Regions from separate parts of the Streptomyces sp. NEAU-174 genome, predicted to be linked through region 2. Evidence: riboswitches for the same ligand, from Rfam matches in the RefSeq annotation. Region 2 holds a riboswitch; each other region holds the start of a gene.
What was found. A riboswitch is a leader RNA that binds a small molecule or an ion and turns the genes downstream of it on or off. The one in region 2 is predicted to bind cobalamin.
Positions count from the first base shown of each region.

Region 1 (7,505 bases), 120 kb from region 2:
CGCGGATGAACTGGGCCAGCGTGGTGGGCAGCAGACTCGCCTCCGGCGGCACCAGATGCAGCTCGGCGCCGCAGATCAGCGGCCCGTACACATCCCACAGCGAACCGTCGAAGTGCAGTTGGAGATGGCAGGAGATCCGGTCGTCCGACCTGAGCCCGAAGTGTTCGTTGGCCCAGGTCACGAAGTGGATGATGGCGGCGTGGGTGAGCGGTACGCCCTTGGGCTCACCCGCCGAGCCGGAGGTGAACAGCACATACGCCACCCCCGATGCGCCACCGGCCGGCTCCGGCACGGTCGTGGGCGCCGAGGCGACATCGGCCGCGGTGACGGTGGGAAGGGGGCCGGTGGCGTCCCCCTCGGGCAGGCACAGGCCCACCACCGCGCCGGGCGCCGTCGCGTCCGACACCTCGGTGGCCAGTGGGGTCCGCCGCCGGTCGGCGAGGATCCGGCACGGCCCGGTCTGGTTCACGATGGACACCAGCCGGTCCGCCGGCGACGCCGTGTCCAGTGGCACACAGACGCCACCGGCCTTGAGCACACCGAGCAGATACACCACCGCGTCCGGGCCCTTGGGCGCCAGTACGCACACTCGGTCGTCCGGGCGCAGCCCGCCGGTGCGCAGCGCGTGGGCCAGCTGACTGGACCGCTCGTCCAGCTCTCGATAGGTCAGCCGGGTCGGGCCGAACACGACCGCGTCCGCTTCCGGTGTTCGCGTGGCCTGTGCGCTCACAAGCCCTTCTAGACGGGTCATCCGTTCTCTCTTCCTGTGTCGGAGCCGGGTCGGAGCAGGGTCGGAGCAGGGTCGGAGCCGGGTCAGGGCCGGGTCAGAGCCTGTCGATGCGCACCCGGACCGCGGTGCCGTCGCCGATGACGCCCTCGTGACCGGCGTCCGCGAGGGGGCCGTACGTCAGGCGCTCGGCCAGGGTCTCGGCCTTCAGCAGCGCGTCATGGGCCCGGATCCGTGCCGCCACCGCGTCGGGCAGCTCGACGCTCAGCGCGATGCGGTCCGACACCTCGAGGCCGGCCGCGCGGCGCGCCTGCTGCACCACGCGCACCAGGTCGCGTGCCGCGCCCTCGGCCGCCAGTTCCTCGGTCACCTCGACATCGAGCACGATCAGCCCCGCTCCGCCGGGCAGCGCGGCGACGGCGCCCGGTCCGTCGGCGGCGAGCCGCAGCTCGTACTCACCGGCGAGCAGCTCCCGCCCCGCCGCCACGACGTTGCCGTCCTCGTCCGTGGTCCAGTCGTCGGTGGCGGCGGCGCGGATGACCTCCTGCACCGCCCCGCCGAGGCGGGGGCCGCACTTGCGGGGGTCGACGGTCAGCCGCATCCGGCCGTGGGCGGAGACATCGGTGGTGAGCCGGACGTCCTTGACGTTGAGCTGATCGCGGAGCAGCCCGGTGTAGGGCTCCAGCGCGGGGGCGTCGGGGTCGGCGATCACCAGCCGCGCCAGGGGCAGCCGCAGCCGCAGCCGGTGGCTCTTGCGCTGGCCGAGCGCGGTCGAGGCGACCTCGCGCACCCGGTCCATCACCCGCACCAGCTCCGGGTCGGACGGCAGCTCCTCCGCCGAGGGCCAGGTGGTCAGGTGCACCGACCGGCCACCGGTCAGCCCGCGCCAGATCCGCTCGGTGATGAGCGGCAGCAGCGGTGCCATCAGCCGGCACAGCGCTTCGAGCGCGGTGTGCAGGGTGTCCACGGCCGCGCGGTCTCCGGCGGTGAACCGGTCGCGGGAGCAGCGGATGTACCAGTTGGTCAGCACATCGAGGTGGTCCCGCAGCGCGGAGCAGGCGCGCGAGAGGTCGTAGTCGTCCATCGCGCGGGTGGCCGACTCGACCAGGTCACGGGTCTTGGCCAGCAGATAGCGGTCCAGCGGATGGCCGGCGTCCGTGCGGATCCGGCCCTCGGTGTCGCCCGCGTACAGGGTCAGGAAGTGCCAGGCGTTCCACAGCGGCAGCAGCACCTGGCGCAGGGCCTCCCTGCTGCCGGCCTCGGTGACCTCGAGGTCCCGGGCGCGCAGCAGAGGTGAGCTCATGAGGAACCAGCGCATGGCGTCGGAGCCGTCGCGGGCGAAGACGTCGTTGACATCGAGGTAGTTGTTGCGCGCCTTGGACATGGCCTGGCCGTCGTGGCCGAGCACCACACCGAGGACGGTGCAGTTGGCGAAGGCCGGGCGGTCGAACAGCGCGGTCGACATGACGTGCATGTTGTAGAACCAGCCGCGGGTCTGGGCGTAGTACTCGACCACGAAGTCGCCCGGGGAGTGGCGCTCGAACCACTCGGCGTTCTCGAAGGGGTAGTGCACCTGCGCGAACGGCATGGAGCCGGTCTCGAACCAGCAGTCCAGCACCTCGGGCACCCGCCGCATCACCGACCGGCCCGACGGGTCGTCGGGGTTGGGGCGGGTCAGCTCGTCGATGTACGGACGGTGCAGATCGCCCGGCCGTACGCCGAAGTCGCGCTCGATCTCGTCCAGCGAGCCGTACACATCGACCCGGGGGTGGGCCGGGTCGTCCGACACCCACACCGGGATGGGGGCGCCCCAGTAGCGGTTGCGGGAGATGTTCCAGTCCTTGGCGCCGCGCACCCAGTTGCCGAACTGGCCGTCGCGCACATGCTCGGGGGTCCAGCTGATCCGCTCGTTGAGTTCGAGCATCCGGGTGCGCAGCCGGGTGACGGCGACGAACCAGGTGGCGATGGCGTGTTGCAGCAGCTGTGTGCCGCAGCGCCAGCAGTGCGGCCGGGAGCGGGTGTGCGGCCGGCTGCTCAGCAGCGCGCCGCCCGTCTCCAGCAGGCGGAGCACGGTCTCGGTGGACTCCAGCACCGGGGCTCCGGCGCACGGTGGCACCTCGTCGGTGTAGCGGCCGGCGGAGTCGACCGGGTAGGTCCGGCCGATGCCCTCCTCGGTGGCGAGGGCGTGGTCCCGCTCGTCGAAACACGGGGTGACGGCCACCGCGCCGGTGCCCTCGCCGGTGTCCACGAAGCGCTCCGCCACCACGACATGGCTGTCGTCGTCGGCGGTGGTGGAGGCGGTGGCGGGGGCAGTGGCGGTCGCGGTGGCGGAGAAGTCGAACAGCGGTGTGTAGCGGCGGCCCGCCAGCTCGGCGCCACTGTGCCGGGCGACCACAGGGCCGCCACCCACCAGATCGGCGTGGGCGTCGAGCCGCTCGGCCGCCACCACCAGGCGCCGCCCGCCGCGCTCCACCACGGCGTACTCGGCCTCGGGGTGCACGGCCACCGCCGTGGCGCCCGGCAGCGCCCAGGGCTGCTCGGACTCCACCAGCAGCAGCTCGCCGCCGTCCAGCGGCACGCCCACGACCACGGTGGTGCCCGGCACCTCGCGGTGGGTGTCGCTGCCGTCGATACGGCCGCTGCTCTCGGCGTTGGCCAGCGGGGTCTCGCAGTGCGCGCAATACCAGGAAACCGAATGTCCCTGATAGATGAGCCCCTTGTCCCACATGGTCTTGAACGCCCACATGACGCTCTCCATGTAGTCCAGGTCATGGGTTTTGACGGATTCGTCGAAATCGACCCAGCGGGCCTGCCGATTGACGTAGTCGCGCCATTCGCCGGTATAGCGCATCACCGTCGTGCGGCACACCTCGTTGAACCGCTCGACGCCCATGCGCTCGATATCGGACTTGGCGGTGACGCCGAGTTGCTTTTCGGCGTCGAGTTCCGCGGGCAGCCCGTGCGAGGTCCAGCCGAAGCGCCGTTCGACCCTGCGGCCGCGCATGGTCTGATAGCGCGGCACCACGTCCTTCGCGTAACCGGCCAGCAGATGGCCGTAGTGCGGCAGGCCATTGGCGAACGGCGGCCCGTCGTAGAACACGAATTCTTCGGCGTCCTCGGCTTTCCGCGCCGCCACGGTCTCCTGGAAGATGTGGTTCTTCTCCCAGTAGTCCAGGACGTCGAGTTCGACCTCGGGAAAATGCGGTCTCGCGGGCACGCCATCGGCCCCGGCCATCGGATATGCCATCGCTCAGTAAACCTCGCAGGGTCGGCCCGCAGTGCAGTGAGGGCCGACTCTAACGAGGGGACGGGAAATGCCCGGTAATCGCGGAAACATCGGCATGCGCGCCGATGGCGCCCCGCGATTACCCGGCGATTTCCCTTCAGTGTGGCCGGGCCGGCTGGAACGGCAAGGTGCATGACGTGACAGCGGGTGACGCGTTACCCCATTGGGGGGACGTTGGGCCGCGGTCCGCCCGACAAAGGGGCACCATGCATGCGAAGCCGGTCATTCCCGGCCGCTCATCCCCAGCAAGGAGTTCCCATGCGTATGCGGACCGCCGCCCTGACCGCCCTGTCCACGCTCGCTCTCACCGCCGCGTCCCTCGCCGTCGGCGCGACCGGTGCCGTCGCGGAGGACGGCCCCGATGTCACCGTCGACAACACCAGCAGCACGACCACGACCTTCCCCGGCGTATGCGCCAGCAACCAGTTCTCCTTCGTCACCGTCCCGGTCAATCTGGTGGGCCAGTCGGACTCCAGCTCGTGCTGACCCCCCGCTCCACGAGCCCGTGAGGAGCGGTACCCCCGGCCGAGGCGGCCGGGGGTTTCCCATGCCGTAGGCTGGCCGGTGCAGCTGGTTCGCCCCGTCCGCCAGGCGGGACGCGTCGCAAGAGGGAACCCGGTGGGAATCCGGGACTGCCCCGCAGCGGTGAGCGGGAACGACCGCCGTCATACGCACTGGGTCCGGTGAGAGGACCTGGGAAGCGACGGCCAGTAGGTGTCCTCCTGAGGAGGGCGCGCCCGTGAGTCCGAAGACCTGCCATCTGCCCGCGTACGGACCACCCGTGCGCGGACATCCCGGTGACCTCGAGGGCGGGTCGGCGAACATGCACCAGGCGGACGACCGCGCGCCTGCCGCGCGACGTCGTGGCGTCCGGTCCGTCACCCTTCGCGCCCTCCTCCCGTCGCCGGGACCTCAGGGATCCATCTCGCGAAGGAGATCTCCGTGACCACCAAGTCCGCGGCCGCGGCGGCACGGGCCACCGTGTACGGCTACCCCCGCCAGGGCCCGAACCGGGAACTGAAGAAGGCGATCGAGGGCTACTGGAAGGGCCGCGTCACCGCCGACGCGCTGAGGGCCACCGCCGCCGAACTGCGCCGCGCCAACTGGCGCCGGCTGGCCGGGGCGGGCATCGACGAGGTCCCCACCGGCGACTTCTCGTACTACGACCATGTGCTGGACACCACCGTCATGGTCGGCGCCATCCCCGACCGCCACCGGGACGCGGTCGCCGCCGACCCGCTCGACGGGTACTTCGCGATGGCGCGGGGCACACAGGACGTGGCGCCGCTGGAGATGACCAAGTGGTTCGACACCAACTACCACTACCTGGTCCCCGAGCTGGGCCCGGACACGGTCTTCACCGCCGACTCCGCCAAGCAGGTCGCCGAGCTCAAGGAGGCCCTCGCCCTCGGACCGGCCGCGCGGCCGGTCCTCGTCGGCCCCGTCACCTACCTCCTGCTCGCCAAGCCCGCGCCCGGCGCGCCCGCGGACTTCGAGCCGCTCACCCTCCTGGACCGGCTGCTTCCGGTGTACGCCGAGGTCCTGGCCGATCTGCGAGCGGCCGGTGCCGAGTGGGCGCAGCTCGACGAGCCCGCTCTGGTCCAGGACCGCACCGCCGCGGAGCTGAACGCGGCCGCCCGCGCCTACCGCGACCTCGGCGCCCTCGCCGACCGCCCGAAGCTGCTGGTCGCCTCGTACTTCGACCGCCTCGGCGAGGCGCTGCCGGTGCTGGCCAAGGCCCCGGTCGAGGGGCTGGCGCTGGACTTCACGGAGGCCGCCGCGGCGAATCTGGACGCGCTGGCCGCCGTCGGCGGGGTGCCCCGCAAGCGGCTGGTCGCCGGTGTCGTCAACGGCCGCAACATCTGGGTCAACGACCTGGAGAAGTCCCTGGCCACGCTCGGCACTCTGCTGGGCCTGGCGGACCGGGTCGACGTGGCCGCCTCCTGCTCGCTGCTGCACGTCCCCCTCGACACGACGGCCGAGCGGGACATCGAACCGCAGATCCTGCGCTGGCTGGCCTTCGCCCGGCAGAAGACCGCGGAGATCGTCACCCTCGCCAGGGGCCTGGCCCGCGGCACCGGCGCGATCGCCGCCGAGCTGGCCGCGAACCGGGCCGATATCGCCTCCCGCGCGGGCTCCCCCATCACCCGCGACCCGGCCGTCCGCGCCCGCGCCGCCGCGGTCACCGAGGCCGACGCCCGCCGCTCCCAGCCGTACGCCGAGCGCACCGCGGCCCAGCGCGCCCACCTCCGGCTGCCGCTGCTGCCGACCACCACCATCGGCTCCTTCCCGCAGACCGGCGAACTGCGCACCGCCCGCGCCGACCTGCGCGCGGGCCGGATCGACACGGCCGGGTACGAGGAGCGCATCAGGGCCGAGATCCGGGAGGTGATCTCCTTCCAGGAGAAGACCGGCCTGGATGTGCTGGTGCACGGCGAGGCCGAGCGCAACGACATGGTCCAGTACTTCGCCGAACAGCTCACCGGCTACCTCGCCACCCAGCACGGCTGGGTCCAGTCCTACGGCACCCGTTACGTCCGCCCGCCGATCCTGGCCGGTGACATCGCGCGCCCCGAGCCGATGACGGTGCGCTGGACGGCGTACGCGCAGTCCCTCACCGACCGCCCGGTCAAGGGCATGCTCACCGGGCCGGTCACCATGCTCGCCTGGTCCTTCGTCCGCGACGACCAGCCCCGCGGCGAGACCGCCCGCCAGGTGGCGCTCGCCCTGCGCGACGAGGTGAACGACCTGGAGGCGGCCGGGACCTCGGTCATCCAGGTGGACGAGCCCGCGCTGCGCGAGACCCTGCCGCTGCGCACCGCGGACCGGCCCGCCTATCTGGCCTGGGCGACCGAGGCCTTCCGGCTCACCACCGGCGGCGTACGCCCCGGCACCCAGATCCACACCCATATGTGCTACGCCGAGTTCGGCGACATCGTCCAGGCGATCGACGACCTCGACGCCGATGTCATCAGCCTGGAGGCCGCCCGCTCCCATATGCAGGTGGCCCGCGAGCTCGCCGCCCACGGCTATCCGCGCGAGGCCGGGCCCGGGGTGTACGACATCCACTCGCCGCGGGTGCCCGGCGCGGAGGAGGCGGCCGAACTGCTGCGGACGGGACTCAAGGCCATCCCGGCCGAGCGGCTGTGGGTCAACCCCGACTGCGGGCTGAAGACCCGCGGCTGGCCGGAGACCCGCGCCTCACTGGAGAACCTGGTCACCGCGGCCCGTACGGTCCGAGGTGAGCTGCCCGCGTCCTGACCCGGACGCCCGGCCGGGGCCGGTGACGCGGAGCAGGTCCAGCTTGCCCGCGTCGCCGGTTCCGGTCGCCGCCGTGTAGGTGACCATGCGCAGATCCGCGCCGGGGACGATGAGCACATCGCAGTCGAGCAGGATGTCGCCGATCTCCGGATGCCGGATCGTCTTGCGGTCCGAGGTGTGCTGGGCGGCGGTCGCCCGGGTGGCCCAGTGACGGTCGAAGACCTCGGACTC
Region 1 is NZ_JBQTCE010000007.1:133,102-140,606, forward strand. Features, by position in the region: gene ACT2CW_RS21285 (amino acid adenylation domain-containing protein) at 1-751, opposite strand, end outside; gene ileS (isoleucine--tRNA ligase) at 825-3,974, opposite strand; gene ACT2CW_RS21295 (hypothetical protein) at 4,272-4,499, shown strand; cobalamin riboswitch at 4,568-4,788, shown strand; gene metE (5-methyltetrahydropteroyltriglutamate--homocysteine S-methyltransferase) at 4,956-7,274, shown strand; gene ACT2CW_RS21305 (helix-turn-helix transcriptional regulator) at 7,215-7,505, opposite strand, start outside.
Region 1: another riboswitch for cobalamin. It lies ahead of metE (5-methyltetrahydropteroyltriglutamate--homocysteine S-methyltransferase); the one in region 2 lies ahead of ACT2CW_RS21830 (CbtB domain-containing protein).

Region 2 (7,505 bases):
ACCCAGCGCGGCAACCGCCTCTATCTGCACCTCTTCACCTGGCCCTTCGGCCATGTCCACCTCCCGGACCTGGCGGGCAAGGTCGAGTACGCGCAGTTCCTGCACGACGCGTCCGAGATCAAGTACCGCGAGATCGACCCGTCGATCACGGCGCAGAACACCGGCCTCGGCGGCCAGCCACCCGGCACCCTGACCCTGACCCTGCCGGTCGTCCGCCCCGATGTGGCGGTACCGGTCGTGGAACTGTTCCTGCGCCAGGACGCCTGACACCCGAGCGGGGCGCTCCGAGCTCAGAGGCGCCCGGCGCCCTGTCGGCCGGGCGGGCCGCGGAGGTCTCGGCGGTCGGCGCGGGCGGTCATGACGGTCGGGCCGGGAGCGGGAGTGCCTCGGTCGGTGTCACTTCGTCCCCGGCTCGTACGCCGTGCAGGACGTGGGCCAGCACCTCGGCTCCGCGCACCACGCGCGGGCCGGGGCGGTTGAAGTAGGCCGGGCCGTCCAGCACCCAGACCCTCCCGGCCCGTACGGCGGGCAGGTCCGCCCAGCCCGGCAGGCGGGTGAGCAGGTGTGTCTCCCGCAGGGTGCGCTCGGGCGGGAAGCCGCACGGCAGGACCAGGACCACCTCCGGCCGGGCGGCGCGCACCGCCTCCCAGGTCATCGGGGTGGTGTGCGCCCCGGAGGCGGCGAGCAGCGGTTCGCCTCCGGCGGTGGCGATCTGGTCGGGGACCCAGTGTCCGGCGGGCCACAGCGGGTCGAGCCATTCGATCGCCACGACCCGGGGCCGGGCCCGGCCCGCCACCGCCTGGCGGATGCCCTCGAGGCGGTCGCGCAGGTCGCCCCGGCGCCGCTCGGCGCGCTCGCGCACGCCGAGCAGCTCACCCACCGTCACCAGACAGTCCAGTACGTCGTCGAGCGTGTGCGGCTCCAGGCTGAGGACGCGGGTGCGGGCGTCCAGCAGCCGGACGGCCCGGCTCACCTTCCGGTACGACACGGCGCACACCTCGCACAGGTCCTGGGTGAGCACCACATCGGGGCGCAGGGCCGCCAGCGCCTCGGTGTCGAGGGTGTAGAGCGACGACCCGGAGTGTGTCGCGCCGCCGACCGCGTCGGAGATCTCCCGGCTGGTGAGGGCGTCCTGGTCGAGGCCGGTGGCGGTCACCACGGGGAGGCCCGCCACCGCTTCCGGCGGCCAGTCGCATTCGTGGGTCCGGCCGGCCAGCTGCCCGGCGAGCCCGAGTTCGGCGACGATATCGGTCGCGGCGGGCAGCAGGGAGACGATGCGCATACCACGACTGTAGGCCGGATGTCCGGGGCATCGGCGACAGGCGACGCGCGGTCGGCGGCGTGCCGGTGGTGTGGCGCGCTCAGCCGGCCACGGCGCGTTGCGGGTCGGTGCGGTGACGTACCTCCTCCGAGGAGCCGGGGTCGTTCGGGCGGTCCAGGGAGCGCCACCACCGCGCCACCTCGGCGCCGGTGGCGAACCATACGTCCCGGCGCCGCCGCATATACGCCAGGAACTCCTCCAGCACCCCGATCCGGCCCGGCTTGCCGATGCAGGACGGCTCCAGGGTGATCACACAGCACAGCCCGTAGCCGTGGTACGCGTCGAACTCCGCGCACCAGTCGTCCAGGGTCTGCCGGTATCCGGCGATCCGCACCTGACCGGCGGGGTAGGCCGGTCCGTAGTTGAACATGAAGCGGGGGAAGTCATTGAGCTCCCAGTGGGCCGGAACGTCCACCAGCGGGGTGGCGCCGGGGCCGGTGGCCGGGTGCAGCAGGGTCGGCCGGTCGTCGCCCCGGGCCAGGGAGGTCCAGGTGAACCCCAGTTCGCCCAGCACCCCGGCGGTGTCGTCGCCGATCTCCGCGGAGGGCGGCCGGAAGCCGGTGGGCCGCCGCCCGGAGATGTCCTCCAGCACCCGCGCGGAACGCTCGATGGCGCGCCGCTGCCCCTCGGCGTCGAGGGTCGCGTAGTCCTCCAGGCCGTCGCCGCGGGAGCCGATCTCATGGCCGCGGGCGGCCACGTCCCGCACCGTCGCCGGGTAGCGCTCGGCCACCGTCGCCGGGATCATCCAGCTGGCGCGGACACCGGCCGCGTCGAGGGCGTCGAGCATCCGGGGCGCGCCGCGCTTCGGACCGTACTCGCCCATGGACAGGGTCTTGGGCCGCTCATGGCAGGACTCGTCCAGCCGCAGCCAGAACAGCTCCGCGTCGAGGTTCACCGTCACCACGACCGCGCACCGGGCGCCGTCCGGCCAGGGCGGGTTCTCCTCCAGCCGGGGCCGCGCCTGCTCGTTCTCCACCGAGCTCTCCACCGGGCTCTTCACCGCGCTCTCCATCCGTCTCGTCCCTGGCGTCTCAGTGGTGCGTCCGCCACCACTGGGCGATCTGGCTCCCGGTGGCGAACCACACATCGTCATGGGAGCGGATGTGCTCGATGAGCCGGCGCAGCAGCAGCACCCGGCTCGGCTTGCCCATGACTTCCGGGTGCATCATCACGACGTAGCAGAGCCCGTAGCGGTAGTAGCCGTCGAACTCCCGCCGCCAGTTGTCGAGGGTGAGCTCGGTGCCGGCGATCCGGTCCTGGCCGCGCGGCTCCGCCGGGACGTCGTTGTAGGCGAACTGGGGGAAGTCGTCCAGCTCCCACTGCGCGGGGATCTCGATGAGGTCGGTGTCGCGCCCGTCGATCCGCCAGCGGTACGGGCGGTCGTCGCCGCGCATGGAGCTGGAGTAGGAGAAGCCGAGATCGCACAGCAGCTGGGGGCTGTCGGCGCTGAAGTCACCGGAGGGCGTGCGGAATCCCACGGCCGTGGTGCCGGCCACCCGCTGGAAGATCTCCTGGCTGCGCTCGATCAGCGCGCGCTGCTCGGCGATGGTCCTGGAGTAGTACAGCTCGTGCAGATAGCCGTGGTGGCCCAGCTCATGGCCGCGGTCCGCGATGGTCCGCAGCAGGTCGGGCCAGCTCTCGGCGGTCCAGCCGGGGACGAAGAAGGTGGCGGGGATCCGGAAGTCTTCCAGCAGGTCCAGGATCCGGGGGGTGCCCCGGTGCGGGCCGTACGCGCCGAGCGAGAACAGCCGCGGGGAGCGCCAGATGTCGGGGGCGTGGCCGAGGTTGGCCAGCAGCGCCGGGCCGTCCACGTCGAAGCTCAGCAGCACGGCGCAGCGGGCGCCGCCCGGCCACCGGGGTCGGTCGACCGCCCCCGGCCGGGGCCGGTGGCCGGGCGTCGGGGCAGCGGAAGGGGTCATGGAAGGCTCCGTAGTGTCTGCTACGAACTTGTCGTGAATGCGACGCGAGGAACGTAGGATGCGCTACGGACGCACGTCAAGCGCTACGGACGCACGTCGAGAGAGGGCAACCCATGGACATGGCGGAGATCCCGGAGGGCGCGCCGCTCCAGCAGCGGGTGGCGGCCGCCTGGCCGCGGCTCGCGCCCGCCGAGCAGAAGGTCGCGGCGTTCCTCAGAGAGCATCCGCAGGAGGTGGGCTTCTCCTCCGCGAGTGAACTCGGCGCGCTCACCGGCACCAGCGACGCCACGGTGGTCCGGACCGCCAAGGCCCTCGGCTACAGCGGCTTCACCGGCCTCAAACACGCCGTGGCCCGGTCCCTCGCCACCTTGATGCGGCCCTCCGCACGGCTGCGCAGCCGCGTCGAGCACATGGCCGGATCCACCGAGGAGCTGCTGGACCGGGTCTTCGAGGACGCCGCCGAGGTCATCCACGAGACCCGGCGCGGTCTGCGCGCCGACGCCTTCGCCGCGGCCGTGGAGCGGCTGCTGCCCGCCGAGGAGGTCATGACCTTCGGCGCCGGCCCGTCCGGCATCGTCGCCGAGTACCTCGCGCTGAGGCTCAACCGGCTGGGGCTCAAGGCCCGTCACACGGCGGACATGGGCTTCAGGCTGCCGGACGCGCTGGTGCCGCTCTCGGCGGACGACGTCGTGGTGATCTTCGCCCCGGCCCGGCTCTTCAAGGAGATCGAGGTCATCATCGACCACGCCGAGGAGGTGGGCGCCCCGGTCGTCCTGATCACGGACGCCCTCGGCCCGGCGCTCGGCGACCGGGTGGCCGTCACCCTCCTGGCCACCCTCTCCGCCTCCGGGGCCACCCGCGAGACCCTCGGCTCACTGGCCGTCGTGGACGCCCTGGCCCTGGCCGTGGCCTCCCAGTTGGGCGAGCGCGCGCTGGAGACCTCCGAACTGCTGACCCGTCTGCGCGGTCACTTCCTGCCGCCCAACAGCCCCCATGACGGCCGCGACGAGTGAGGTCGTGCGGGTTCTGGCGGCGTCTCACCAGGTGGCCGGTCTTGGCCAGGCATCCCACACGCGGTACCGTCGGTGCGATATCGACGATGGTCTGACGGAAGCCGGTGGGAATCCGGCACGGTCGCGCCACTGTGAACGGGACGTATCCGAAGGGGACGTCCGTGAGTCAGACCCGCAGCCATCGTCTTGTGCACCACCGAGATGGGACGCGAACTCCCGTAGGAGGCCACTGCCATGGCGCAGCATGTCGCGCAGCCGACAGCCACCACCCCCGAACTGCCCGCCACGTTGCCGCTGAAGGCGATAGCTCCGTGGGCCGTCTTCTTCGGCATCCTGATGCTGGTCCTGCTGTACTTCGTCGGCGCCGAGCAGGGCGCGACCGCGGTCCTCTCCGGCTCGGGTGTCCATGAGTGGGTGCATGACGCCCGCCATCTGCTCGGCTTCCCCTGCCACTGAGGAGGCGAGGGACGCCGCACCCCCATGAACTCCGCAACAGTGAGAAACCTGTTGGTGCGGGGCATGCTCGCCGGTCTTGGTGCCGGTGTGCTCGCCCTGATCGCCGCCTATTTCCTCGGCGAGCCGAACGTCGACCGCGCGATCGGCTTCGAGGAGGCCCACGCGTCCGCGCATGAGCACGAGGTCGAGATCGTCTCCCGCAGTCTTCAGTCCACCGCCGGTCTGGCCACCGGTGTGCTGATCTACGGGGTCGCGTTCGGCGGTATCGCCGCCCTCGCCTACTGCGTCGCCCTCGGCCGCGTCGGCCGCTTCGGCCCGCGGGCCACCGCGCTGCTGCTGTCCGGCTGCGCGCTGCTCGCGGTCTACGTCGTGCCGTTCCTGAAGTACCCGGCCAACCCGCCCGCCGTCGGCAACGGCGACACCATCGGCAAGCGGACGACGCTGTACTTCCTGATGATGGTGCTCAGCGTGCTCCTCGCGATCGCGGCCACCATCCTCGGCAAGCGGCTCGCCCCGAGGCTGGGCACCTGGTACGCCACCGTCGCCGCGGTGGCCGCCTTCGCCGTCGTCATCGGGCTGGCGTTCGCCTTCCTGCCCGTCGTCAACGAGGTCCCGGCGGACTTCCCGGCCACCGTCCTGTGGCGGTTCCGGCTGTCCGCCCTCGCCATGCAGCTGATCCTGTGGGGTGGCTTCGGCCTCCTCTTCGGCGAGCTCGCCGAGCGGTTGCTGAACCCCAAGCCCGCGAAGGCCGAGGAGAGCCGGGCGATGGCGGCCGCCTCGAACTGACCACGCCGAGACGCATGAGGGCCCGCGGAGCTGTTTCCGGGGGCCCTCTCGCGTTGGGCGGGCACGTCCCGGCACCTGACGCCCCGGAGGCGCCCGTGCGGGGCGCCTGGAGTCACTTCCGCGGGGACAGCTGCCGCAGTCCGTTCTCCAGCAGCGCGAACGCGTGCTCCGCGTCGGCCACCGCACCCGCGTAGCGCTCGTCGGCCGGCTCCCCGTACGTCACGCGTTGGGTGTTGTCCTGTGCCAGTGACCACTGGACGGCGACGATTTGGACGGCGGCCAGCCGCGCGGTGAGCTCCGGGGTGTCCGCCGTCTCCCGCAGCGCCCGCGCGAGCTCGCGCTCGGCACCGGCCTTGAACCGCTCCATCCGGGCCACCAGTGAGGGTGTGTCGAGGATCATCCGGGTGAGTTTGAGGATCTGGGGATGGTCGTTGAGCCCGGTGATCGGGTCCCGTTCGCGCAGGCCCTTGAGGAAGTGCTCGCGCAGTGCGGTCAGCGGGGCGGTGCGGGGCGGGCGGGCCCGTACGACGCGGGCGCTTTCGGCCTCGTGGTCGGCGAGGCGGTGCACCACGAGATCTTCCTTCGCCGGGAAGTAGGCGAAGAGCGTGCGCTTGGACACCTCGGCCGCCTCGGCCACCTGGGCCACCGAGACCTGGTTGAAGCCGTGTTCGAGGAAGAGCGTGATCGCCGCCTCGGAGATCGCCGCGTGGGTCCGCTGCTTCTTCCGCTCCCGTAGCCCTGGCTTGCCGTCCACGCCGACCACCGTAGCAGAGCAATTGCCCTCAGGGGATTTCTGCACCTGGTATACATATAGCCCGAGGCGAGAAATCGAGGAGGAGTGACCGTGTCCACGGAGAAGACTGAGACGACGACGGTGAGCACGACCGACGTCGTCATCGCGGGCGCCGGGCCGACCGGGCTGATGCTGGCGTACGAGCTGGCGCTGGCCGGGGTCGAGACCCTGGTGCTGGAGAAGCTGGACCAGCGCGTCGAGCAGGTGAAGGGCGGCGCGATCCAGCCCCGTACGGCCGAACTGCTGGAGTCGCGCGGGCTGTTGGAGCCGATGCTGCGGCGGGCCATCCAGCGTGCCCCGGTGGGCGGGAACTTCGCGCTGCTGCCCGTGCCCTTGGACTGCACCCCCTGGCGGACCGGGCACAACAGCGTGATCGGCATCCCTCAGTGGAAGATCGAGGAGGTGCTCGAGGAGCGGGTGACCGCCGCGGGCGCCCGGGTTCTGCGGGGCGCCGCCGTCACGAAGGTCGAGCCGGACGAGGACGGCGTGGCCGTGACGGCGGGCGGTCTTGAGGTGCGGGCGCGCTATCTGGTGGCGTGCGACGGCGGCCACAGCACGGTGCGGAAACTGCTGGAGCTGCCGTTTCCCGGGCGGGCCGGGACCCATCAGGCGGTGCTGACCGACGTCCGGCTGACCGCGGTGTCCTCGCTGGTGCCGAAGCGGATGGGGCACATCAGCACCATGACCCGTCGTGTGGGCGACTACTGGGCCATGCTGATCCCGGTCGAGGGTGACCTCTACCGCTTCACCTTCGGGCGCGCGGACCAGGTGGACACCGTCCGCGACGCCCCGGTCACCCATGAGGAGATCGCCACCGCGCTGCGGGAGGTGTACGGCGAGGAGACCACCCTGGGGGCCGTGGAGAACTCCTCGCGCTTCAGCGATGCCACGCGACAGCTGGAGCGGTACCGCGTGGGCCGCGTGCTGTTCGCGGGCGACGCCGCCCATATCCATCCGCCGCTGGGCGGCCAGGGGCTCAACCTCGGTATGCAGGACGCGTTCAACCTCGGCTGGAAACTGGCCGCGGTCATCCAGGACCGGGCGCCGAGCGGCCTCCTGGACAGCTATCACGCCGAACGGCACCCGGTCGGAGCTCAGGTCCTGCACCACACGTCGGCCCAGCGGGTCCTGGCGGACACGAACCCGAGCGAGGACGTGGCCGCCCTGCGTGACATCTTCATCGACCTGCTGCGGCTGCCCGACGCCAACCGCCACCT
Region 2 is NZ_JBQTCE010000007.1:248,845-256,349, reverse strand. Features, by position in the region: gene ACT2CW_RS21855 (alpha-L-fucosidase) at 1-267, shown strand, start outside; gene ACT2CW_RS21850 (cobalamin-binding protein) at 356-1,282, opposite strand; gene ACT2CW_RS21845 (polysaccharide deacetylase family protein) at 1,362-2,333, opposite strand; gene ACT2CW_RS21840 (polysaccharide deacetylase family protein) at 2,353-3,240, opposite strand; gene ACT2CW_RS21835 (MurR/RpiR family transcriptional regulator) at 3,354-4,253, shown strand; cobalamin riboswitch at 4,324-4,450, shown strand; gene ACT2CW_RS21830 (CbtB domain-containing protein) at 4,488-4,709, shown strand; gene ACT2CW_RS21825 (CbtA family protein) at 4,734-5,495, shown strand; gene ACT2CW_RS21820 (TetR/AcrR family transcriptional regulator) at 5,608-6,258, opposite strand; gene ACT2CW_RS21815 (FAD-dependent monooxygenase) at 6,340-7,505, shown strand, end outside.

Region 3 (7,505 bases), on a different contig from region 2:
CTCGATGCAGGCCGCGAAGCAGATCAGGTTGAGCAGGAAGCGGCGGCGGTCCGCCTTGGTCTCCAGCCGCTCGATCTTCTCCACCGAGTCCATCCAGCGGAAGCAGAACTCCGCCTTCTCCCGGATGGAGGGGATGTTCTCGACGGCGGCGAAGGCCGCGGCGCGGTCGTCCGGGTCGGGGAGGTAGGTGTCCAGCAGCGTCAGATAGAACTGGACGTGCACCGCCTCCTCGAAGAGCTGCCGCGACAGATACAGCCGCGCCTCGGGGGAGTTGATGTGCTTGTAGAGCGTCAGCACCAGGTTGTTGGCCACGATCGAGTCGCCGGTCGCGAAGAAGGCGACCAGACGGCCGATGAGGTGCTGTTCACCGGGGGAGAGCTTGGCGAGGTCGGCGACGTCGGAGTGGAGGTCGACCTCCTCCACGGTCCAGGTGTTCTTGATCGCGTCGCGGTAGCGGTCGTAGAACTGCGGGTACCGCATCGGCCGCAGGGTCAGCTCGAACCCGGGGTCCAGCAGGTTCTTGACGTGGCCCGGCGCGGTGTTCACGGTGGTCATCTCGGATGCGGTGGGCATTACTGGCAGGCCTCGCAGGACTCGGGGTTTTCCAGGGAGCAGGCGATCGCGTCGGCCTCGGCCGGGGCCTGCTGTACGGGCAGCGGAGCGGGGGTGGCGGCGCCGCCCCGGGCGCTCTGGGCGATCCGGGTGGCCGGACGCGAGCGCAGGTAGTACGTGGTCTTTATGCCGCGCTTCCAGGCGTAGGCGTACATCGAGCTGAGCTTGCCGATGGTCGGCGAGGCCATGAAGAGGTTCAGCGACTGGCTCTGGTCCAGGTACGGCGTGCGGGCCGCCGCCATGTCGATCAGGGCGCGCTGCGGGATCTCCCACGCGGTGCGGTACAGCTCCCGTACGTCCGCGGGCACCCAGGAGAGGTCCTGGACCGAGCCATTGGACTCGCGCAGCGCCTCACGGGTCTGGGCGTCCCAGACGCCCAGCTTCTTGAGGTCGTCCACCAGGTAGGAGTTGACCTGGAGGAACTCCCCGCTCAGCGTTTCGCGCTTGAAGAGGTTGGAGACCTGCGGCTCGATGCACTCGTAGACACCCGCGATGGAGGCGATGGTCGCGGTCGGCGCGATCGCCAGCAGCAGCGAGTTCCGCATCCCGGACTTCGCCATCCGCTCGCGCAGCGCCTGCCAGCGCTCCGGCCAGGTGACCACCGCGTCCGGGTAGTGGTCCGGGTGCAGCACACCGCGCGCGGTGCGGGTCTCGGCCCAGGCGGGGTGCGGGCCGTGGCGCTCGGCGAGCTCGCAGGACGCCTCGTACGCGGCGAGCATGATGCGCTCGGAGATCCGCGTGGAGAGCGCCGTGGCCTCGGGCGAGTCGAACGGCAGCCGCAGCCGGAAGAAGACGTCCTGGAGCCCCATGAGGCCCAGACCCACCGGGCGCCAGCGGGAGTTGGAGGCCCCGGCCTCCTCCGTGGGGTAGAAGTTGATGTCCACCACGCGGTCGAGGAAGGTCACGGCGGTGTGGACGGTGGCGTCCAGGCGCTCCCAGTCCAGCTGCCCGTCCTCGCCCAGGTGCGCGGCGAGGTTGACCGATCCGAGGTTGCACACGGCGGTCTCGCCGTCGTTCGTGACCTCCAGGATCTCGGTGCAGAGGTTGGAGGAGTGGACGACCCGGCCGGGCTCGGCGGTCTGGTTGGCGGTGCGGTTGGCGGCGTCCTTGAACGTCATCCAGCCGTTGCCGGTCTGCGCGAGGGTGCGCATCATCCGGGCGTACAGCTGGCGCGCCGGGACCTGCTTGACCGCCTTCCCCTCGGCCTCGGCCCTGCGGTACGCGGCGTCGAACTCCTCGCCCCACAGGTCCACCAGATCGGGCGCGTCGGCCGGGGAGAACAGCGACCAGTCGGCGTCCGCCTCGACCCGGCGCATGAACTCGTCCGGGATCCAGTGGGCGATGTTGAGGTTGTGGGTGCGGCGGGCGTCCTCGCCGGTGTTGTCCCGCAGCTCCAGGAACTCCTCGAGGTCCGCGTGCCAGGTCTCCAGGTAGACACAGGCCGCGCCCTTGCGCCGGCCGCCCTGGTTCACGGCGGCCACCGAGGCGTCGAGCGTGCGAAGGAACGGCACGATGCCGTTGGAGTGCCCGTTGGTGCCCCGGATCAGCGAACCGCGGGCCCGGATGCGGGAGTAGGACAGGCCGATGCCGCCCGCGTGCTTCGACAGCCGCGCCACCTGGTGGTAGCGGTTGTAGATCGAGTCCAGCTCGTCCAGCGGGGAGTCCAGCAGATAGCAGGACGACATCTGCGGATGCCGGGTGCCGGAGTTGAACAGCGTGGGGGAGCTGGGCAGATACGACAGCGTGCTGGTCAGCCGGTAGAGCTCGGCCACATCGTCCAGCGCACGCTCCGAGAGGTTCTCGGCGAGCCCGCAGGCCACGCGCAGCAGGAAGTGCTGCGGGGTCTCGATCACCTGACGGGTGATCGGGTGGCGCAGCAGATAACGGCTGTAGAGGGTGCGCAGCCCGAAGTAGCCGAAGCGGTTGTCTGCGCCGTCGGCCAGCGCCCGCTCCACCAGCGCGTCCAGCCGCTCGGCGTGGGCGGCGGCGAACTCCGCGGTGGAGTCGGCGAGCAGGCCCTCGCGGTGGCCCACCCGGACGGAGGCCGAGAAGGAGACCGCGCCCTGCCCGGCCGCCTCCTCCGTGATGGTGAGCGCCAGCAGCCGTGCCGCGAGCCGTGAGTACTCCGGCTCCTCGGCGATCAGTCCGGCCGCCGCCTCGGTCGCGAGCCCGCGCAACTCCGCCTCGTCCGAGCCGGGATGACGGCCGCGCAGGGCGGCGGCCGCGACCTTGCCGGGGTCGGTGGCGGGCAGGTCGGCGGTGAGTCCGGTCAGCGTCCGTAGCAGGGCGGTCCCGGGCGCGTCGTCCGCTGCCTGAGAAGCCGCCTGCGCTGAAACCGGATCGGCGGGCGCGATGGTCACTGAGGTGCTCTCCTTCGCTCGGTCAGGGCCGGTCCGGATCACAACTCCGGACGGGCCCGAGGCCGCGAGGGGTGGTGCGACGGTCGCGTACGGGCATGCCGGTGCCGCACTCCTCGTACGCCAGGCACACCACGCAGCGTCCATCGGCCCAACCCTCGAGGCCGGGGGACGTGTTCACAGGGCTGTCGGCAGGCGCTCGGACTCACGGGCACGCCGAATTGAGCGCACACGTACACCGTTGCGGGACAGTTCCGGATTCCCACCGGATTCCCCTGCGGCGACAGCGAGGACGAGCATACATCTTGTGTTGGCCGACGCACGCGCCCCCATATCTTGTGTCGGAGCTGCGGAGTTTCGCATGAATGTGCTAGTGCGTTCCGGCCTGGCGAGCCGGCGTCCTGGTCAGGCGGCGGCCAGGCGGGGCCTACTTGCCGGTCTCCTTCTCGTACGCCTTGATGACCTCGTCGGTCGGGCCGTCCATCAGCAGCTCGCCCTTCTCCAGCCACAGCACCCGGTCACAGGTGTCCCGGATGGACTTGTTGTTGTGGCTGACGAGGAAGACCGTGCCGGCTTCCTGACGGAGCTCCCGGATCCGGGCCTCGGAACGCTTTTGGAACTTCCTGTCACCGGTGGCCAGCGCCTCGTCGATCATCAGCACATCGTGGTCCTTGGCCGCGGCGATGGAGAACCGCAGCCGGGCCGCCATGCCCGAGGAGTACGTCCGCATCGGCAGGGTGATGAAGTCACCCTTCTCATTGATGCCGGAGAAGTCCACGATGCCCTGGTAGCGCTCCCGGACCTGCTCACGCGACATCCCCATCGCCAGACCGCCCAGGATCACGTTCCGCTCACCGGTCAGGTCGTTCATCAGAGCCGCGTTCACCCCCAGCAGCGACGGCTGGCCATGGGTGTAGACCTTGCCGCGCTCGGTGGGCAGCAGCCCCGCCACCGCCTTCAGCAGCGTCGACTTCCCCGACCCATTGGACCCGATCAGACCGATCGACTCACCCTTGTACGCCACGAAGGTGACCCCGCGCACCGCGTGCACCTCACGCATACCCGGCGCGCTCTTCCGCCCCAGCAGACGACTGAGGGCGGCGGTGGCACTGCCCTTCCCCTTCGGGCCGCCGTTGACCCGGTAGACGATATGGACGTCGTCGGCGATGACGGTGGGCACCCGCGCCGGCGCGGAAGCCGCCCGAGCGGCCTGCTCGGCCCGCTCCGCCTGGGCACCTTTGTCGAGGGTCTGCTCAGCCACGGCCGTACTGCTCCTCTGCCTTCCAGAAGTACACGAATCCCCCGACACCGAAGAGCACCGCCCAGCCCAGGGCCAGCGCCCACACATGCGGCGGCAGGTTCGACGAGGGGTAATCGTTGATCAGGGCATAGCGCATCAAGTCCATATACACGGCCGCCGGATTCGCCAGCATGGCGTCGCTGATCCAGCCGCTCGCCCCCGCGTGTTCGAGGGTGCGGGCCAGCGGAAACATCACGCCCGAGGCATACATCCACGTACGCAGAATGAACGGCAGTAGCTGCGCGAGGTCCGGTGTTTTGGCGCCGAGCCGCGCCACGATCAGCGACAGGCCGGTGTTGAAGACGAATTGCAGGGCCAGCGTGGGGACAATCAACAGCCAGGCCAGCGCCGGGAAGTGACCGAAGCCCACCAATACGACGGCCAGCACGATCATCGAGAACAGCAACTGCTGGAGCTGCTGGAGCGCGAACGAGATGGGGAGCGAGGCGCGCGGAAAGTGCAGGGCCCGCACCAGCCCCAGATTCCCGGAGATCGCCCGTACGCCCGCCATGGCGGACGCCTGGGTGAAGGTGAAGACGAACACACCCGTCACCAGGAACGGAATGTACACGTCGTTCGGCAGGCCCCGGTTGCTCTTCAGCAGCATGCCGAAGATGAGGAAGTACACCGCCGCGTTGAGCAGCGGGGTCACCACCTGCCACAGCTGACCCAGCTTGGCCTGGCTGTACTGGGCGGTGAGCTTCGCCTGCGAAAAGGCCAGGATGAAATGGCGCCGGCCCCACAGCTGACGGCCGTATTCACGCAGCCCCACCCGGGCGCCGCTGACCGTGAGGCCATGGGCGGCTGCCACGGCCGCGAGATTCTCGGGAGGGTGGATTCGTTCGCTGTCTCGAACGAGGAGCTGGCTCACGTAGACACCTTTCGGCCCTGCGGCTGGCCTCGGCACTTACGACGGAACGGGTGCGTTCCGTCGTTGCGTAACCTAGAGCAGGCGACGATGGAACGCAACCGTTCCACCGTCGAGTAGGCTCAAGCCATGGAGAAGGAGCCAACCAAGCCCCGGCGCGTCCCCGCGGGCGCCGCGGTACTCCAGGAGAACGTCACGGACGCCATCCGCGCGGCGGTCTTCGAGGAGCTGGCGACCGTCGGCTACGGGCGCATGTCGATTGAACGAGTGGCGCGCCGGGCCGGGGTGGGGAAGGCGGCCATCTACCGTCGCTGGCGTTCGAAACTTCCCATCGTTCTCGAGGTCGTCTCCGCCTTGGCGAAACAGGGCCTGCCGACGCCGGACACTGGTTCTCTGCAAGGCGACATAAAGGTTTTGCTGGAAGCGACGGCTCGGGTTCTCTGGCATCCGATGGCCGCGCAAATCATTCCTGACCTGTTCGCGGAATCCGCGCGTAACCCGGATATGGCCCAGGCATTGCAAGCGGCAGTGCGGGATTCCCAGCGCGGGATCGCCGACGTGGTCATCCGCAACGCGGTCAACCGGGGAGAGCTGTCGGCCGACACGGACGTCGATCTCGCTCTCGACCTGGCCAGTGGCCCGCTTTACTGGCGCCTGAGCACCATGCGATCGCCCCTCCCCGAGGGATATCTGGACGGCCTGGCCGCGGCGACCACCGCTGCTTTGGCCGCCGCTCGTATGTCTCGCTGAGCGGCGGCCGGTCTCACAGCTCCACGGTGAAGGCCCAGAGGGTGATGTCCGTCTCCGGCAGGGGCGCCCAGTCGCGCTCCGGGGCGCGGGTGAAGCCCAGGCGCTCGTACAGGCGGTGGGCGGCGGTCATCGAGTGCTGGCTGCTGATCACGATTCGCCGCAGGCCCAGTGCGCGGGCCCGGTCCAGGCAGGCTCGCACGAGCGCCTCGGCGGCCCCGCGACGGCGGGACTCGGGGCGGACGGCCAGCATCCGGAACTCGCCCTCGCCGGGGCGGGCCAGCTCCGCGTACGCCCCGCCGTGCACGGCGAACGCCACGGCCCCCAGGACCTCGTCGCTCGCCGCGTCCGCCGCGACCAGCAGCTCGGCCTCGGCGGCCCGGCGGCGGGCGTCGCGCAGGGTGGCGAGATAAGAATCACTGTCCCCGAAGTCCAGGAGACCGTCCCCGAGATACACCCGCGCGGTGAGCTCTCCTATTGCGTCCAGCTCCTCGTCCCGCGCGCGCCTGATGGTGATGTCCATGCCCGCAGTCTGCCGCATGCCGGGTGCCCGGTGTCACTGGGTGACGGCGGTGATCACTCCGGTGGAGCCCGCGCGCTTGTTGGCGGCGTCGGCTTCCTGGTGGGTGACATAGCGCCGGACCGTGCCGTCCGGCAGCGTCAGCTCATAGACGACAACGGGTTGGGGCGGCCATTGAGCCGCCGTTCCGCCGCAGTTGCAGGCCATGGTCTTCCCTGCCTTTCCCTCGGGTCGGTGGTGAGTTGGGGTTGGGGTTGGGGTTGGGGGTCAGTCCAGCCATCGCGAGGCGACTCCGGCCAGGTAGGAGAGCGTCAGGGCGGTGGCCGGGAGGTGGAACCACGCGGTGGAGTGCAGCAAGGAGGCGTAGACGGCGATGGCAGCGGCCACCCATGTGCTGGTGCACCAGCCGCAGTTGACCAGGTAGGTGGGGCGGGAGTCGTCGCCGAAGCGGTCGGCGACCCAGATTCTGAACCCCGCCGCCAGGGTGTCCTTGGTGATGAAGCGGGTGATCCGGCAGGTGGTGCCGAGGGCGAGAAGGAACGCGGCGAGGCTCATCGGATCGTTTCCTCCCCGGGTGGTCATACGGGGTCGGCACGGCCGATGTCACTGATGAACCGATGAGTCGGCGCTGCCGATATCACTCATTAGAGGCATGACGGGCGGTGGCAGGCCATACCCCTTGGCGTGCATTCGCCCGAATAGCCGAGCGCTTGTCGTACAAGCTCGACGCCACGCGCGCCCTGATGCGCCAAACGAGTGATGGGCGCCGTGAGCCCTTGAGTGACGTCGAGGGGCGTGGATAACTGGAAGCGTGGCCGCCGAGGCCGCCCCATACCTCGTCGGCCACCCCAGGAGCCGGGCGAACGCCCCATGGCTCCGCCCTTCATCCGCGCACCGCTGCCGCGCACCGTTTCCGCGCGCCGACCGGCCGCCCACGGCTCATCCGTTCCTCCGGTGCGGTCTGTCTCGACCGCGCGGTGACGGCGAGGCGTCGACCGGCGGTGTGTGCACGTCCGTCGGCATGCCGCCGGCGCACATCACCGGAACCCGAACCGGAACCGGAACCCGAACCCTTCCCCGGGAGGACCGACCATGACCTCG
Region 3 is NZ_JBQTCE010000003.1:534,608-542,112, reverse strand. Features, by position in the region: gene ACT2CW_RS11790 (ribonucleotide-diphosphate reductase subunit beta) at 1-555, opposite strand, end outside; gene ACT2CW_RS11785 (ribonucleoside-diphosphate reductase subunit alpha) at 573-2,972, opposite strand; adenosylcobalamin-variant (AdoCbl-variant) riboswitch at 3,155-3,256, opposite strand; gene ACT2CW_RS11780 (ABC transporter ATP-binding protein) at 3,397-4,230, opposite strand; gene ACT2CW_RS11775 (ABC transporter permease) at 4,223-5,140, opposite strand; gene ACT2CW_RS11770 (TetR/AcrR family transcriptional regulator) at 5,267-5,887, shown strand; gene ACT2CW_RS11765 (GNAT family N-acetyltransferase) at 5,901-6,407, opposite strand; gene ACT2CW_RS11760 (DUF7196 family protein) at 6,441-6,611, opposite strand; gene ACT2CW_RS11755 (hypothetical protein) at 6,672-6,959, opposite strand; gene ACT2CW_RS11750 (IPT/TIG domain-containing protein) at 7,497-7,505, shown strand, end outside.
Region 3: another riboswitch for cobalamin. It lies ahead of ACT2CW_RS11785 (ribonucleoside-diphosphate reductase subunit alpha); the one in region 2 lies ahead of ACT2CW_RS21830 (CbtB domain-containing protein).

Region 4 (7,505 bases), on a different contig from region 2:
GCCCCGGCGCGTCGAACGGCGCCCGCCGCCTGCGGTGGGGGAGCGACAACAGCGCGGCCCCCCGTACGTCCTCGGTCCGGACGTCGGTGCGCCCCGCCCAGGCGGCCAGCGCGGTCGCCGTACGGGCCGTCACGATGTCCGCGCGCATCCCGTCCACCTCGAACCCGGCGCACACCGCCGCGATCTGCCGCAGCGCGCGGTCGCCGAGAGCCACCCGCGGCAGCAGGGAGCGCGCCGCCGCGATGCGCTCCCGCAGGGCCTCCTCGTCCGCCGCCCAGCGCGCCGCGAACCCCTCGGGGTCCTCGTCGTACGCCAGCCGCCGCCGCACCACCTCGACCCGCTCCTCGGTGTCGCGGGACGCCGCGACCTCCACCGTGAGGCCGAAGCGGTCCAGCAACTGCGGCCGCAGCTCGCCCTCTTCGGGGTTCATGGTGCCCACCAGGAGGAAGCGCGCCGCGTGCCGTACGGACACCCCCTCGCGCTCCACGTAGGAGGCGCCCATGGCGGCCGCGTCGAGCAGCAGGTCGATCAGATGGTCGTGCAGCAGGTTGACCTCGTCGACGTAGAGCACCCCGCGGTGGGCGTCCGCGAGCAGCCCGGGCTCGAACGCCTTCACGCCGTCCGACAGCGCCCGCTCGATGTCCAGCGCGCCCACCAGCCGGTCCTCGGAGGCGCCCACGGGCAGTTCGACCATCCGCGCGGGGCGCGCCTCGCCCGTGCCCGGCTCATGGGGTCCGTCCGGGCAGGACGGGTCGGGCGCGGCGGGATCGCAGGAGAACCGGCACCCGGCCACCACGTCCACCTCGGGCAGCAGCGAGGCGATCGCCCTTACGGCGGTGCTCTTGGCCGTGCCCTTCTCGCCGCGCACCAGGACGCCGCCCACGGCGGGTGAGACGGCGTTGAGGAGCAGGCCGAGCCGCAGGCCGTCCATGCCGACGATCGCGCTGAAGGGGTAGGTGGTGGTCACGCGGTGATACCTCCTGGGGTGCGTGGGCACAGCGGTCCGGTGTGGGGGCGGGGGCTCGTCATGGCGTCCCCCCTGGGACCCCCGGAGGGACGAACGGCAGCCCCTCCGGGACGCCCTCCTCGATGAGCCGCAGCAGCGCGTCCGTGTCGGCGTGCTCCTCGATCAGGTCGCCGAGGCGGTCGAGCTGCTCCTCGCGCAGCTCGCCGAAGCGGGTGTCCGGCGCGGGGACGAACGCCCGGCCCGCCGCGGCGGCCACCCGCCGCAGAAACGCCCGCCGGAAGCCGTCGCTCTCCAGCGAGCCGTGCCAGTGCGTGCCCCACACCGAGCCCACCCGGCAGCCGTCCAGGAAGGGCTCCTCGGCCCCGTCCAGCAGCTCGGCGACCCCGTGGTGGATCTCGTAGCCCTCCACCCGCTCGCCGAGCGCCTCGCCCACCGGCCGGGCCAGGGTCTTCTCGGCCGCGAACCGCACCCGCACCGGCAGCAGCCCGAGCCCGGCGACCGTCCCGGCCTTCGACTCGACCTCGTCCTCGATGCGCTCCCCGAGCGCCTGGAAGCCGCCGCAGACGCCCAGCACCGGACGGCCCTCGACGGCCCGCCGGGCGATCGCGTCGGCCAGCCCGCGCTCACGCAGCCACTCCAGCGCCCTTACGGTGCCCCTGGTGCCCGGCAGCACCACCAGGTCGGCGTCGGCCAGTTCCTCGGGCCGGTCCACGAACCGCACGATCACGCCCGGCTCTGCCGCCAGCGCGTCCACGTCCGTGAAGTTGGACATCAGCGGCACGGCGGCCACCGCGATCCGCAGGACGTCCGCGCCGTAAGGGGGCGCCACGACGCTCTCCCGCACCGCGCCGCGCAGCGACACCCGCAGCCCGTCCTCCTCGTCGATGCCCAGCCCGTGGGCGAACGGGAGCACCCCGACGGTCGGGCGCCCGGTGAGGTCGCGCAGCATCTCGAGGCCGGGCTCCAGAAGGCTCGCATCGCCGCGGAACTTGTTCACCAGGTAGGCGGCCACATGCCGTTGATCGGCGGCCGACAGCAGCGCGGTCGTGCCGAAGAAGGACGCGAAGACACCACCGCGGTCGATGTCCCCGACCACCACGACCGGAAGCCCGGCGGCGCGCGCAAGACCCATGTTGACGATGTCGGTGCGGCGCAGATTGATCTCGGCGGGGCTGCCCGCGCCCTCGCAGATCACCGCGTCATGGGTGCGCCGCAGCTCCTCCAGGCACTCCGTGACGGTCCCCAGCAGCGCCTCCCGCCCTGTGGAGACCCTCTCGCCGGGTGAGGGGGCCCCGGGCCCGCCGAAGTAGCCACGCGCGCTCAGCTCGCCCACCGGCTTGCCCAGCAGCACCACCTGGCTGCTGCGGTCGCCGCCCGGCTTCAGCAGGACCGGGTTCATCAGCGCACTGGGCTCGACGCGCGCGGCGGCCGCCTGCATGGCCTGCGCCCGCCCGATCTCCGCCCCCTCCCGGGTGACGAAGGAGTTGAGCGACATGTTCTGCGCCTTGAAGGGCGCCACGCTGACGCCCTTACGGGCGAGCCACCGGCAGATCCCGGCCGTCACCACGCTCTTGCCCGCGTCGGAGGTCGTGCCCGCGACGAGCAGCCCCCCGCCGCGTGCCCCGGAGCCGCGTGCCCCGGAACCCTCCGTGCCGCCCTTACCGCGTATCCCGCTCATCCGCCGCCCCTTCCCAAGGCCCGGGGCCGCCCCGTCAACGCCCTCAGGACCGGCCGGGCCGCCATGGACACCCCGAGCGCCAGCACGCCGACGCGCCGCGACAGCCGTATCGCCCGCTCGATGTCGGCCGACTCCACCGGCCGCCCGCCGGAGTTGAGCACCGGCCGGTGCTCGACCCGGCCGCCGTACGCGAGGGTGCCGCCCAGCCGGACGCCGAGCGCGCCCGCGAAGGACGCCTCCACGGGGCCCGCGTTGGGGCTCGGATGGCGTCCGCCGTCGCGCCGCCAGGCGCGCCACGCACCGCGCGGATCGGGGCCCGCGAGCGTCGCCAGGGCCGCCGTAAGGCGCGCACCGGGCCAGCCGGCCACATCGTCCAGCCGGGCCGCCGCCCAGCCGAACCGCCGGTAGCGCGGCGACTTGTGGCCCACCATGGCGTCCAGGGTGTTGACGGCGCGGAATCCTATGAGCCCCGGCACGCCGCCCACGGCGCCCCACACCAGCGCGCCCACGACGGCGTCGGAGGTGTTCTCGGCCACCGATTCGACCACCGCGCGGGCGATCTGCGGCCCGTCCAGCGCCTGCGGATCGCGGCCGCACAGATGCGGCAGCCGCTCCCGGGCGACCTCGAGGTCCCCGGCGGCCAGCGCCCCGCCGACGGCCCGTGCCTCCCGGCCCAGGCTCGTGCCGCCCAGCACGGCCCAGGTGGCGGCGGCGGTCAGCGCGACCTCCGCGCCACGGCGGCTGCCGAGGCCCCGTACGGCGCGGGTCAGCAGCGCGGCACCGGCGGCCGCGCCGCCCGCGCACAGCGCGGTGTGCAGGGCCCCGTAGCCCCGGTGGTCGCGCCACAGCCGGCGCTCGGCGGCCGCGGCGGCGCGCCCGAACGCGGCCACCGGATGGCCGCGGCGCGGGTCACCCGTGGCGAGGTCGCCGAGGAAGCCGAGGGCCGCGCCACACGTGAACGAGGCGTGGTCGGCAGGCATCCGTCAGGCCGCCGTCACGCCTCGGCGCGGCGATACGGAACCAGACGGGCCGGAGGGGCCGGAAGAGCCGAGGCGGACAGGGAGGGCTGGCGGCGTGACGATGCCGGGCATGGCGGTATGTCCTCACTCAGGGTCCGCGCCCTGGTTCGACGTGACCGGCGGTGAGAGTCTCCTGGCTCCCGGATCCGCGGCCCTCCCGGTCTTCCAGCCCCGCGTACGCGACGAACCGTACGGACGAGCCGTGACCCCATACAGGCGATGGGAGGGTGCTCCCCGGTGACAGTGGCGGGACCGCGCCGGATTCTCACCGGCTTCCTCTCCTGCCGCCGTTTGGCTCGGGAAGTCCACCATGGGCCGCGAATGGCCGTCAACTCGCATATGACCTATGACGCCCGAGTGTGCCGAGCCCCACAGCCAACCGCCCCCCACAGGACGGCCGCCGGATGGTCGGCGCTGGTCAGCGCCACGATCCGGCGGCCGGTGGGTCGTTCGGGGAAGCGGGGTCCTCAGGCGACGATCAGATAGATGCCGTATGCCACGGCCGCGGCGCACACCGCGAAGCAGGCGTACGCGCCGGTGCGCGTGAGCGAGGAGGCGCCCACCGCGCCCCCGGGCACGGCGGCGGCCGTGCCGCCCTGCTCCGGCGCCGCCTTACGGGAGGTGCCGACGATGCCCAGGGTGAAGACGCCCACCATGCCGACGGTCACCGCGAGGCTGATGCCGAAGACCTGGCCGAGTGCCGCCCAGTCGATGCTCATGTTTCCTGGCTCCTTAGCGGGTGGTGCTGCTCGCGGCGGCGGGGGTGGGGGTCTGCTCGGGGGTCTGCTCGGGGGTGTGCTCGGGGGTGTGCTCCGAGGTGTCGTCCTCGGGGGCGGCGCTCGCCGCACCGGCGGGCGGCGGGGCCACGGACCGCAGGGCGGCCGTGACGGCGCCCACCGGCTCCTGGGTGCCGACCTCGTTGACGTTGGTGTGGTCCACGGGCTTGCGGCGCGACAGCATCCAGATCGCCCCGCAGGCCAGGACGGCGAGCACGGCCACCGCCGTGATTCCCGCGTTCCCCTGGTCGGCGAGGAGCGCGGCGGCGCCCGCCACCAGACCGGCGGCCGGCAGGGTCAGCACCCAGGCGACCACCATGCGGCCCGCGGTCGACCAGCGCACCACGGCGCCCTTGCGGCCGACACCCGCGCCCATGACGGCGCCGGAGCAGACCTGGGTGGTGGACAGCGCGAAGCCGATGTGGGAGGAGGCGAGGATGACGGTCGCGGCGCCGGTCTGGGCGGCGAAGCCCTGCGGCGGCTGGATGTCGGTGATGCCCTTGCCCATGGTGCGGATGATGCGCCAGCCGCCCAGGTAGGTGCCGAGCGCGATGGCCAGGCCCGCCGAGACGATGACCCACAGCGGCGGGTCGGAGTCGGGCGCCACCACGTTCCCGGTGACCAGCGCCAGGGTGATCACGCCCATCGTCTTCTGGGCGTCGTTGGTGCCGTGGGCCAGGGAGACCAGGGCGGCCGAGGCGATCTGCCCCGCGCGGTAGCCCTTCGCGGTGTCCTCGGGGGAGCGGTCGCGGCCGAGCCGGTAGGTGAGCCGGGTGGCGGCCAGCGTGGCGATGCCGGCCACGATCGGCGCGGCGACGGCGGGGATCAGGACCTTCATGACGATCGCGTCGCCGTTGACCCCGTCCAGGCCCACGGAGACCACGGTGGCGCCGATCAGACCGCCGAACAGGGCGTGCGAGGAGCTGGAGGGGAGTCCGGCGAGCCACGTCACCAGATTCCACAGGATCGCGCCGACGAGTCCCGCGAAGATCACTTCTGGCTGGATACCGGATCCCTCGTCGATGATCCCGCCGGAGATGGTCTTGGCCACCTCCACGGACAGGAACGCGCCGACGAGATTGAGGACGGCCGACATCGCCACCGCCACCCTGGGCCCGAGTGCTCCCGTGGAGATGGTGGTGGCCATGGCGTTAGCCGTGTCGTGAAAGCCGTTCGTGAAGTCGAACACCAAGGCCGTGACGATCACGATCCCGATGAGAAGCGTGATGTGTTCCATACACCCGGTCAATCAGTTTCGAAGGTCGTTAGTGGCACGGTGAACGTAAGGAAACAGGGTGAACGGGAGATGAACTGAGCAGGGCATCGGGGTGACATGGTTGCGGTGTCGCTAAAGCCTGGTGAATTTCAGCCTACGCTCCCATGTCGTAGGGGAGTTGAGCCGCGTTCGAGAGCCACCGGAGGCGGCCCCGAGGCCGGTCTCGCGTGCGTCCGCCGTCCCCTCACGTTCACCCGTCCGGAGTCGGGTGCCCACGAGGCACGGTCGTAGTCGCCCGCCGCGCCGGTCCCGCCGCCGCGCCCGCTGCGCCGGTCCCGCCGCCGCGCGGTCGGCGGCCGCCTGGAAGGATCGGGCCCCGGAGGTGAGGGCAGGTGACCCAGTCGCGATCCACGCGGCAGCCGCAGCCGCGGCTGACGCATCCCCTGCGGCAGGCATGGACGCAGGTGGTGAGTACGGCCCGCAGGACCACCGCCGACGGCCTGGTCGTCGGCACCTCGGGCAATGTCTCGGCCCGGGTCGGCGACACCGTCCTGGTGACCCCGAGCGGCGTCCCGTACGACCGGCTCGGCCCCAGGGACGCCGTCGCCGTCGACCTGGACGGACAGCAGGTCCTCGGCACGCTGAAGCCCACCAGCGAGCTGCCCATGCACCTCGCGATCTACCGGGAGACCGACGCCGAGGCCGTGGTCCACACCCACGCCGTCCACGCCACGGCCGTCTCCACGCTCGTCGACGAGCTCCCCGCGATCCACTACATGACCGCCGCCCTCGGCGGCCCGGTCCGCGTCGCGCCCTACGCGCTCTACGGCACGGACGAACTGGCCGCCGCCATGCTCGAGGCGCTGCGCGACCGCAGCGGCTGTCTGCTGCGCAACCACGGCACCGTCGTCCACGGCGCCACCCTGGACCAGGCGTACGACCGCACCGCCCAGCTCGAATGGATGTGCCAGGTCTGGCTCACCGCGGTCTCCGTCCCCGGCCGCACCCCCTCCCTGATCCCGCCGGACGAGATGCGGCGCGCCGCCGAGAAGCTGAGCGGCTACGGCCAGAAGGGCTGAGCCCGGCACGCCCCGGGCCCCGGCCCGGCGGTCACCCGGCCGGGTACGCCCGCTGGCCGGGGGCCGCCTCGCCGACCACACTGGGAGGGATGCGTCTGCGAACAACGGCGGTCGCGGCCGCCACCACCCTGCTGAGTGTCGGCGTGGCCGCGGTGGCGGCCGGACGGTACGCCACCAGCGCTGCGCTGAAACCGGCCCCCGACCGCCCGCTGCCGAACGAGGCGCCGCTGACCGTCCACGCGACCGCGGCCGGCCAGATCACCCTGACCCGCTCGCTCGCCTCGCTGCGCCCCGGCACCTACGGCCTCACCGGCCGCTCCTGCCACGCCGTCGTCGGCCCCGTCATCGAGGACGCCCCGCACCCCGCCGACTGCGTCGTACGCCGTCTGGAGCGGGTCACCCACGGCGAGCTCACCCCCGGCACCCGGGTGCGGCTGACCCCCCAGGTGCACATCGGCAACCCGCGGGACGCGCTCGGCATCGACCACGCCGACGTGGACGTGCCCGGCGAACTCGGGCCGCTGCCCGCCTGGTTCATCCCCGGCGAACGCTCCACCTGGGTGATCACCACCCATGGCCTCGGTACCACCCGTGAGCACCCTATGGTCGTCATGCCCTTCCTGCGGCAGTTGCGGGTGCCGGTGCTCGACCTCGCCTACCGGGGGGACCCCGGCGCCCCGCGCTCCGAGGACGGCATATCCCACCTCGGCGACACCGAGTGGCGCGACCTGGACGCGGCCATCCGCTACGCGGTGGAGTACGGGGCGACC
Region 4 is NZ_JBQTCE010000020.1:66,303-73,807, reverse strand. Features, by position in the region: gene ACT2CW_RS41335 (putative cobaltochelatase) at 1-967, opposite strand, end outside; gene ACT2CW_RS41330 (cobyric acid synthase) at 1,026-2,645, opposite strand; gene ACT2CW_RS41325 (cobalamin biosynthesis protein) at 2,642-3,625, opposite strand; cobalamin riboswitch at 3,772-3,989, opposite strand; gene ACT2CW_RS41320 (hypothetical protein) at 4,132-4,383, opposite strand; gene ACT2CW_RS41315 (anion permease) at 4,397-5,677, opposite strand; gene ACT2CW_RS41310 (class II aldolase/adducin family protein) at 6,049-6,735, shown strand; gene ACT2CW_RS41305 (alpha/beta hydrolase) at 6,825-7,505, shown strand, end outside.
Region 4: another riboswitch for cobalamin. It lies ahead of ACT2CW_RS41325 (cobalamin biosynthesis protein); the one in region 2 lies ahead of ACT2CW_RS21830 (CbtB domain-containing protein).